DNA from 2 places in the Mesorhizobium sp. WSM4832 genome. Region 2 is predicted to be linked to the other one. Evidence: riboswitches for the same ligand, from Rfam matches in the RefSeq annotation. Region 2 holds a riboswitch; the other holds the start of a gene.
What was found. Region 2 has a riboswitch for S-adenosylmethionine ahead of AC0L2L_RS32060 (O-succinylhomoserine sulfhydrylase). Riboswitches for the same ligand answer to the same signal wherever they lie in the genome.

Region 1 (4,411 bases), on a different contig from region 2:
GACCGCGATGGGCGTTTCGGCCAATCTCCAAGGCCTGCCAAGGCAAACACAGCCGACCGGTCAAAATCCCTTTGCTGGGCAACCAGGGAAGAAAACCTAAGGCTTTGCCGGATGCTCGACCGCCTGCCGGCCGAAATCCGGCACATCGATGTCCTGGCCGGCCTCGATGATCGAGCGGCGGACGGCGCGGGTGCGGGTGAAGAGGTCGAACAGCTTTTCGCCGTCACCCCAGCGGATCGCCCGCTGCAGCGAGGCGAGATCTTCCGAGAACCGCGCCAGCATCTCCAGGATCGCATCCTTGTTGTGCAGGCAGACGTCCCGCCACATGGTCGGGTCCGAGGCGGCAAGACGGGTGAAGTCGCGGAAACCGGAGGCGGAATATTTGATCACTTCGCTCTTGGTCACCGCTTCCAAATCGTCCGCCGTGCCGACGATGTTGTAGGCGATGATATGCGGCAGATGCGAAACGATCGCGAGCGTCATGTCGTGATGCTGCGGATCCATCGTGTCGATGTTGGAGCCGCAGCGCCGCCAGAATTCCGAAAGCTTCTCAAGGGCTGCGGGATCGGTGTCCGGCAGCGGCGTGAAGATGCACCAGCGGTTCTCGAACAGATCGGCGAAGCCGGCGTCGGGTCCGGACTTTTCCGTGCCCGCCAGCGGGTGTCCGGGGATGAAGTGCACGCCTTCCGGCACATGCGGCTCAATCTGCGCGATCACCGAGGCCTTGGTCGAGCCGACATCGGTGAGGATGGCGCCCTTCTTCAGCGCCGGCGCGATCTCGGCCGCGACCTCGCCGGAGGAACCGACAGGCACCGAGACGATGACGAGGTCGGCATCGCGCACGGCTTCACTGGCGTCGGTGCTGTAGGAATCGCCAAGGGCCAGTTCCTCGGCGCGCTTCAGCGTCGATGCGCTGCGCGTCGCGATGGCGATGTGGCGCGCCAGGTTCTCGCGGCGGATGACGCGGGCCAGCGACGAGCCGATCAGGCCGATGCCGACCAGCGCTATCTTCTCGAACATCGGTGATGCCATGGTGCTTTAGCTTTTCAGGAAGGTCTTGAGCGCATCGATGACGCCGCGATTGGCCTCTTCGGTACCGACGCTCATGCGCAGCGCATTGGGGAAGCCGTAGCCGGTGACGCGGCGCAGGATATAGCCGCGCTGGCTGAGGTAGTCGTCCGCGGCTGCTGCCGAATGCTTCTTGCCGTCGGGAAAATGGATCAGCACGAAATTGCCGACGCTGGGCGTGACGCGCAGGCCGAGCCCCGTCAGTTCCGCGCTGAGCCAGGCCAGCCATTTCTCGTTATGCGTCACGCTGCGCTCGATATGGGCCCGGTCGCGGATCGCGGCGATACCCGCCTCGATCGCGGTCGCATTGACGTTGAAGGGACCGCGAATGCGGTTGATCGCGTCGACGATATGCGCCGGCCCGTACATCCAGCCGATGCGCGCGCCGCCGAGGCCGAGCTTGGAGAAGGTGCGGGTCATGACGACGTTTTCGGAACTGCCGGCCAGCTCGATGCCGGCTTCGTAGTCGTTGCGCCGCACATATTCGGCATAGGCCGCGTCGAGCACCAGGAGCACGTTCTTGGGCAGCGACGCATGCAGCCGGCGCACCTCCTGGAACGGCACATAGGTGCCGGTCGGATTGTTGGGATTGGCGAGGAACACGATGCGCGTCGCCGGCGTCACCGCGGCGAGGATCGCGACGATGTCGGCGCGCTCGTCGGTTTCCTTGACCGCGACCGGCTTGGCGCCGGCCGCCTGGATGTAGATCTTGTAGATCATGAAGGCGTGTTCCGTGAACACGGCCTCGTCGCCCGGCGCGAGATAGGTCTGCGCCAGGAGCCCCAGGATCTCGTCGGAACCGTTGGAGCAGATGATGTTCGCAGGGTTGAGGCCATGCACCTCGGCGATCGCCTCGCGCAGCCGGCGGGCGGAGCCGTCCGGATAGACGTCGAGCTTCGCCGCCACTTCGCGCGCGGCCTCGATCGCCTTCGGCGAAGGCCCGAGCGGATTTTCGTTCGACGACAGTTTGTAGACTTTCGTCACGCCGGCCGGCGCGGTGCTTTTTCCCGGCACATAGGCCTCGATGTCCATAATGCCCGCACGGGGCGTCGGCCGGGGCTGATCCTGCTTCATATCACAAATCCGTCGAGAAGGCCTTCAAGGCCGCAGCGGAAATACAGGCCACAGGCTGGAATGTCGAGTGCCGGCGCTTGCGCCAGGACTCTGCCCACCCGTTGACGAAGCGCGGCGCTGGTCCTAGAAGAGCTGCCAGATTTCCGTGGTGATTTGGCCGGTCGGCTTGCAGCCACGTTAAACAACTCGCTAAAGGGCCGTTTGCAACCTGTAACCGGCTTTGCGACGGCAAGCCGGTTTTTTGTTGTCCGTGGCCGGCCGGACAACCGCATCGAACGAAACCGATGTGGACAGGATGAGGATGGCCATGCCCGCTCAGCGCGCTGCAAGAACCAACGACGAGGCCGACCATCCGTCGAGCCCGATGCTGCAGTTCGGCCCCGACAAGCCGCTGAAGCTCGACGCCGGCTCGCTGCTTTCGCCATTCCAGATCGCCTACCAGACCTACGGCACCCTGAACGACGCGCGTTCCAACGCCATCCTCGTCTGCCACGCGCTGACCGGCGACCAGCACGTCGCCAACACCCATCCGGTGACTGGCAAGCCGGGCTGGTGGGAAGTGCTGATCGGCCCCGGCAAGATCATCGACACCAGCCGCTTCTTCGTCATCTGCTCCAATGTCGTCGGCGGCTGCCTCGGCTCGACCGGCCCGGCCTCGACCAATCCGGCGACCGGCAAGCCTTACGGGCTCGACCTGCCGATCATCACCATCCGCGACATGGTGCGCGCGCAGGCGATGCTGGTCGATCATTTCGGTATCGAAACGCTGTTTTGCGTGCTTGGCGGCTCGATGGGCGGCATGCAGGTGCTGGAATGGGCTGCCAGCCATTCGGAGCGCGTGTTCTGCGCCCTGCCGATCGCCACCGGCGCCCGCCATTCCTCGCAGAACATCGCCTTCCACGAGGTCGGCAGGCAGGCCGTCATGGCCGATCCGGACTGGCATGGCGGCAAATATCTCGATTTCGGCAAGCGCCCGGAAAAAGGGCTCGCTGTCGCGCGCATGGCCGCCCACATCACCTACCTTTCGGAAGCCGCGCTTCATCGCAAGTTCGGCCGCAACCTGCAGGACCGCGAGGCGCTCACCTTCGGCTTCGACGCCGACTTCCAGATCGAAAGCTATCTGCGCCATCAGGGCATCACCTTCGTCGACCGCTTCGACGCCAATTCCTATCTCTATCTGACCCGAGCGATGGATTATTTCGATCTGGCCGCCGATCACGGCGGGCGCCTTGCCGACGCCTTCGCCGGTACCAAGACGCGCTTCTGCCTCGTCTCCTTCACCAGCGACTGGCTGTTTCCGACCGAGGAGAGCCGCTCGGTCGTGCACGCCTTGAACGCGGCGGGCGCTTCCGTCTCCTTCGTCGAGATCGAGACCGATCGCGGCCACGACGCTTTCCTGCTCGACGAGCCGGAGCTGTTCGCGGCCATCAACGGCTTCATCGGCTCGGCGGCGCGCGCCAGGGGGCTCAGCGCATGACCCCGAACCGAAGGTCAGCGAACGCAAAAAGTTGCGGACTTTTCGGGCCGGGATCATGCGCCATCCAGGAGGCGAAGCCATGACCGTCAACCGCGCCCAGCGTGTCGACCTCGAGGTCGTGACCGATCTCATCCCGGCCAATTCGCGCGTGCTCGACGTCGGCTCGGGCGACGGCCTGCTTCTGGAGCTTCTGCAGGAGACCAAGCAGGTCGACGGCCGAGGGCTGGAACTGTCACAGCGCGGCGTCAACGAATGCGTGGCGCGCGGCCTTTCCGTCATCCAGGGCGACGCCGACACCGATCTCGAATTCTACGCCGACAAGGGTTTCGACTTCGTCGTCCTGTCGCAGACCCTGCAGGCGACGCGCAACCCGAAGGTCGTGCTCGACCAGTTGCTCAGGATCGGCAACCGCGCCATCGTCTCCTTCCCCAATTTCGGCCACTGGCGCGTGCGCTTTTCGCTGCTGATCAAGGGCAGGATGCCGGTCACCAAGGACCTTCCTTATTCCTGGTACGACACGCCCAACATCCACTTCTGCACCATCCGCGACTTCGTCAACCTGTGCGAGGAGCTCGGCGCGACCGTCGAGAAGGCGACCGCGCTCGACGCCAACGGCCAGAAGATCGGCCTGTCGATGCCCTGGTGGTTCTGGAACTTCTTCGGCCAGCAGGCGGTGTTTTTGTTGAAGCGCTGACGCGACATCCAAAAGCTTCTGGTTCTTGCCGGGTCCTCCTCGATGTCCCGTCAGCCAAGCACATCCGTAGCCTTGTGCGGGTGCTCGACGCCGTCGAC
Region 2 (4,411 bases):
CTGCACGAATTCGTCGGAACGGTTGTCGATCGTTATCTGATAGCCCCAGACATAGCGGTTCTCGGACGGATCGGAGCGGTCCTCCAGATAGAAGGGCCTGACCAGCACTTCGATGTTGCGCGTCACGGCGCGATACATGGGCTACTCCGGTTGCCGCCGCGGGACGTTCGTCACGCTCACTCTTAAAGTAGGCGAAGCGCCGACCATCCTGCCAGCCTTTAAGCGCAAGTGCCGAAAAACAATGTCATTTAAGTGACACACGACAATGTTGGTGTGCACGAACCGTGCCGGGCGACTCGGGCGCTCCGTCGACTGATGAAACGGCCGCATGCGGCCTTTCGGGAGTGACCGGATCTCGATGGAACTGACTATCGCAGCCGCGCTCGCTCCGTCAGCCCTTCTGCGCGCGCGCCTGGTTCGGCGGCGCCGTCGAATGGCGCGGCAATGCCATGACATCCGCACCAAGGCGATGACCGAACTGGAAGAGGGCGCTTGAGCCGGGCTCGCGCGTTCTCTTGCTCGGCTTGCCGCCCCCTATTTCGCCGCCTTCAGCGCCTGTTCGATGTCCTCCAGCAGATCGTCGGTGTCCTCCAGGCCGACCGAAAGCCTGAGCGTGCCGGGCCCGATGCCGAGTTCGGCGCGGGCCTCATCGCTCAGGTTCTTGTGCGTCGTCGTCGCCGGATGGGTGATCAGGCTCTTGGCGTCGCCGAGATTGTTGGAGATCAGCACGATGTCGAGCGCGTTCTGGAAGGCGAAGGCCGCCTGCTTGCCACCCCTGACGTCGAGGCAGATCAGCGTTGAGCCGCCCGACATCTGCTTCTTGACGACATCCGCCTGCGGATGGTCGGCGCGGCCAGGATAGATGAGGCGGGCGATCTCCGGCCGGCCAGCCAGGAAATCGGCGATCTTGCCGGCGCTCTCGGTCTGCTGGCGCACGCGCAGCGGAAGCGTCTCCAAGCCTTTCAGCAGCGTCCAGGCATTGAAGGGCGACAGACTCGGGCCGGTGTGGCGGAAATAGTCGTGCAGGTTCTCGTCGATCCATTTCTTGTCGGACAGGACGACGCCGCCGAGGCAGCGGCCCTGGCCGTCTATATGCTTGGTCGCCGAGTAGACGACGATATGGGCGCCGAGCAGCAAGGGCTTCTGCTGCAGCGGCGTGGCAAAGACATTGTCGACGATCAGGCGCGCGCCGATGGAGTTGGCCAAGGCGGCGACCGCGGCGATGTCGACAACTTCCAGCGTGGGGTTGGTCGGGCTTTCCAGGAAGAACAGCTTGGTGTTCGGCCTGACCGCCTTTTCCCAATTGGAAATGTCGGTGCCGTCGACCAGCGTCGCCTGGATGCCGTAGCGCGGCGCCAGCGTCTCGACCACCCAGCGGCAGGAGCCGAACAGGGCGCGCGCCGCCACGATATGGTCGCCGGCCTTGGCACTACAAAGCAGTGCCGCGGCCACCGCCGCCATTCCGGATGCGGTGGCGCGGGCATCCTCGGCGCCTTCGAGCGCGCACATGCGCTTTTCGAACATGTCGACCGTCGGGTTGGCGTAGCGCGAATAGATGAAGCCGGGCTCCTCGCCCTTGAAGCGGGCTTCGGCGGCTTGCGCCGTCTCGTAGACGTAGCCCTGGGTGAGATACATCGCCTCGGACGTTTCGCCGAAGCCGGAACGCAATGTCCCGCCGTGCACGAGTGCCGTCTGAGGTTTCCAGTTGCGCTTCTTGGTGCTCATAGCCCTGCTTCCAGACACAAAAAAACCGGCCGCGAAAGTCGCAACCGGTCCATACGGCCTCGCGGCCCGACGGTCCTTTAGCGACTTGTTTAACGTGGCTGCAAGCCGACCGGCCAAATCACCACGGGATAACGACCCTTTAGACCCGCGCCGCGCTTGCGTCAATTGCCGGCTTCATTAAGAGGTTTGTACCAGGCAGGTTCCGCAAAAGTGTCCAGCGGTTTTGCAGCAAGAACCCGCCACAAAGAGACCGGCCTTAACGGAGCCAGCCTTTGCGGCAGACAGGCATTCTTCCGGATCAGGATATCGCGGCGCTGTTCGAGGCGAAGGCGCTGAGGTCGCCGCGCGCTCTGGATGCCGACCAGATCCAGCCGGCCAGCCTCGATCTGAGGCTCGGCGACACGGCGTTTCGCGTGCGCGCCTCCTTCCTGCCGGGACCGGATCATCTGGTCGCCGACAAGCTCGAGCGGCTGAAGCTGCACGAGATCAATCTTACCGAGAGTGCGGTGCTGGAAACGGGCTGCGTCTACATCGTGCCGCTGCTCGAAAGCCTGGCGCTGCCCTCGAACGTATCCGCCTCGGCCAATCCGAAGAGCTCGACCGGGCGCCTCGACATATTCACGCGCGTGATGACGGATCGCGGCCACGAGTTCGACAAGATCGCCGCCGGCTATCACGGGCCGCTCTATCTCGAGGTCAGCCCGCGCACTTTCCCGATCGTGGTGCGCGCCGGCTCACGCCTGTCGCAGATACGTTTCCGCACCGGCAATGCGGTGCTTTCGGAAAGCGAGCTGCGTGATCTCCACCGCGCCGAGATGCTGGTCGCCACCGAGCCGCCCAACATTTCCGGCGGCGGCATCGCCTTGTCCATCGACCTCGACGGCGACAAGGACGGCCTTGTCGGCTACCGCGGCAAGCATCATACCGGCCTCGTCGATGTCGACAAGCGCGCCGCGCAGGACGTCGTCGATTTCTGGGAACCGATCTACAAGAGCGGCGCCGGCGAACTCGTCCTCGATCCGGACGAATTCTACATACTGGTCAGCCGCGAGGCCGTGCACGTGCCGCCGCTCTACGCCGCCGAGATGACGCCGTTCGATCCGCTGGTCGGTGAGTTTCGCGTCCACTATGCCGGCTTCTTCGATCCGGGTTTCGGCCACTCCGCCGCCGGCGGCAGCGGCAGCCGCGCCGTGCTCGAAGTGCGCAGCCACGAAGTGCCATTCATCCTCGACCATGGCCAGATCGTCGGCCGCCTCGTCTACGAGCACATGCTGAAGCGGCCGCAGGCGCTTTACGGCACCGATCTCGGCTCGAACTACCAGGCGCAGGGTCTGAAGCTCTCCAAGCATTTCCGCGCCGCGCGGTGAGGTAGGCTGCCAATCTCCCCCACAAGGAGGAAGATCAGCTCACCTCAGACGATGCCGCCGCCGCCGCCGGCGACCGCCGGACGCTCCGCCGCGGCCTTGGCGCGATAGCCCGCTGCCCGATAGGCGGCGACCGGATCGACGGCGCCGCCTGTCCTCAGCCGCGCCATGGCGAGGATCGGCTCGACATCGGTGCGGTAAGCCGTCTTCAGCGTCTGCGTCGCCATCAGCGCGTCATTGGCTTCCTGGAAACCTTCCAGCGCCTTGCGGTCGACCAACAGCGCCTGCGCATAGGCGCGCTGCACCTCGACCGCCGACAGCATCAGGCTCTCGATCGGATCGGTGACGTTGTGGCTCTGGTCGAGCATATGCGCGGGATTGAAGCCCTTGGCACCGGAAAGCTCGGCATCGACCAGCTCGTTGAAGACGAGGAACAGCCGGTAGGGATCGATCGATCCGGCATCGAGGTCGTCGTCGCCATATTTGGAATCGTTGAAGTGGAAGCCGCCGAGCTTGCCGAACTGGATCAGCCGCGACACGATCATCTCGATGTTGACGTTGGGCGCGTGATGGCCGAGGTCGACCAGGCAGAATGCCTTGTCGCCGAGTTCTTTCGCGATGATGTAGTTGGTGCCCCAGTCCTGCACGACCGTGGAGTAGAAGGCCGGCTCGTACATCTTGTGCTCGGTGAACAGCCGCCAGTCGTCCGGCAGGCCGGCATAGATTTCGCGCATGGCGTCGAGATAGCGCTCGAAGGCTTTTGCGAAATTGACCTGGCCCGGGAAATTCGAGCCGTCGCCGATCCACACCGTCAGCGCCTTTGAACCGAGCGTCTTGCCGATCTCTATGCATTCGAGATTGTGCTCGACCGCCTGCCGGCGCGTGCCGGCATCGGCATGCGACAACGAGCCGAACTTGTAGGAACGTTCCTGGTCCTTGGCATCGGAAAACGTGTTGGAGTTCATGGCGTCGAAGCCGAGGCCGAAGCGCGAGGCCGCCTGCTTCAGCCGGTTCGGGTCGGCCTTGTCCCACGGGATGTGCAGCGAGACGGTCGGTGTCGCCTGCGTCAACTGGCTGATGACTGCGCAGTCCTCGATCTTGTCGAAGATGTCGCGCGGCTCGCCCACGCCGGGGAAGCGGGCAAAGCGGGTGCCGCCGGTGCCGACGCCCCAGGACGGGATCGCCACGCCGAATTTTTCCACTTTGCCCAGGATCGCGTCGATGGCGATGCCGCGGCGGTCGAGGCGCTCGCCAAGCGAGGCGTAGTCGCGCTCGAGGTCTGCCTGGCGCTTGGCGTTATGGCCGGCGACGACGTCGGTGGA

Region 1: linked by a shared signal. The riboswitch ahead of metX (homoserine O-acetyltransferase MetX) and the one ahead of AC0L2L_RS32060 (O-succinylhomoserine sulfhydrylase) in region 2 are both predicted to bind S-adenosylmethionine.

Annotation. Positions count from the first base shown of each region.
Region 1 is NZ_JBVVQH010000008.1:173,435-177,845, reverse strand. Features, by position in the region: gene AC0L2L_RS13905 (prephenate/arogenate dehydrogenase family protein) at 97-1,032, opposite strand; gene hisC (histidinol-phosphate transaminase) at 1,039-2,142, opposite strand; SAM riboswitch at 2,278-2,355, shown strand; gene metX (homoserine O-acetyltransferase MetX) at 2,450-3,619, shown strand; gene metW (methionine biosynthesis protein MetW) at 3,699-4,313, shown strand; gene AC0L2L_RS13885 (DUF1330 domain-containing protein) at 4,364-4,411, opposite strand, start outside.
Region 2 is NZ_JBVVQH010000034.1:30,704-35,114, forward strand. Features, by position in the region: gene apaG (Co2+/Mg2+ efflux protein ApaG) at 1-138, opposite strand, end outside; gene AC0L2L_RS32055 (hypothetical protein) at 359-496, shown strand; gene AC0L2L_RS32060 (O-succinylhomoserine sulfhydrylase) at 535-1,725, opposite strand; SAM riboswitch at 1,783-1,860, opposite strand; gene AC0L2L_RS32065 (2'-deoxycytidine 5'-triphosphate deaminase) at 1,998-3,092, shown strand; gene rhaI (L-rhamnose catabolism isomerase) at 3,137-4,411, opposite strand, start outside.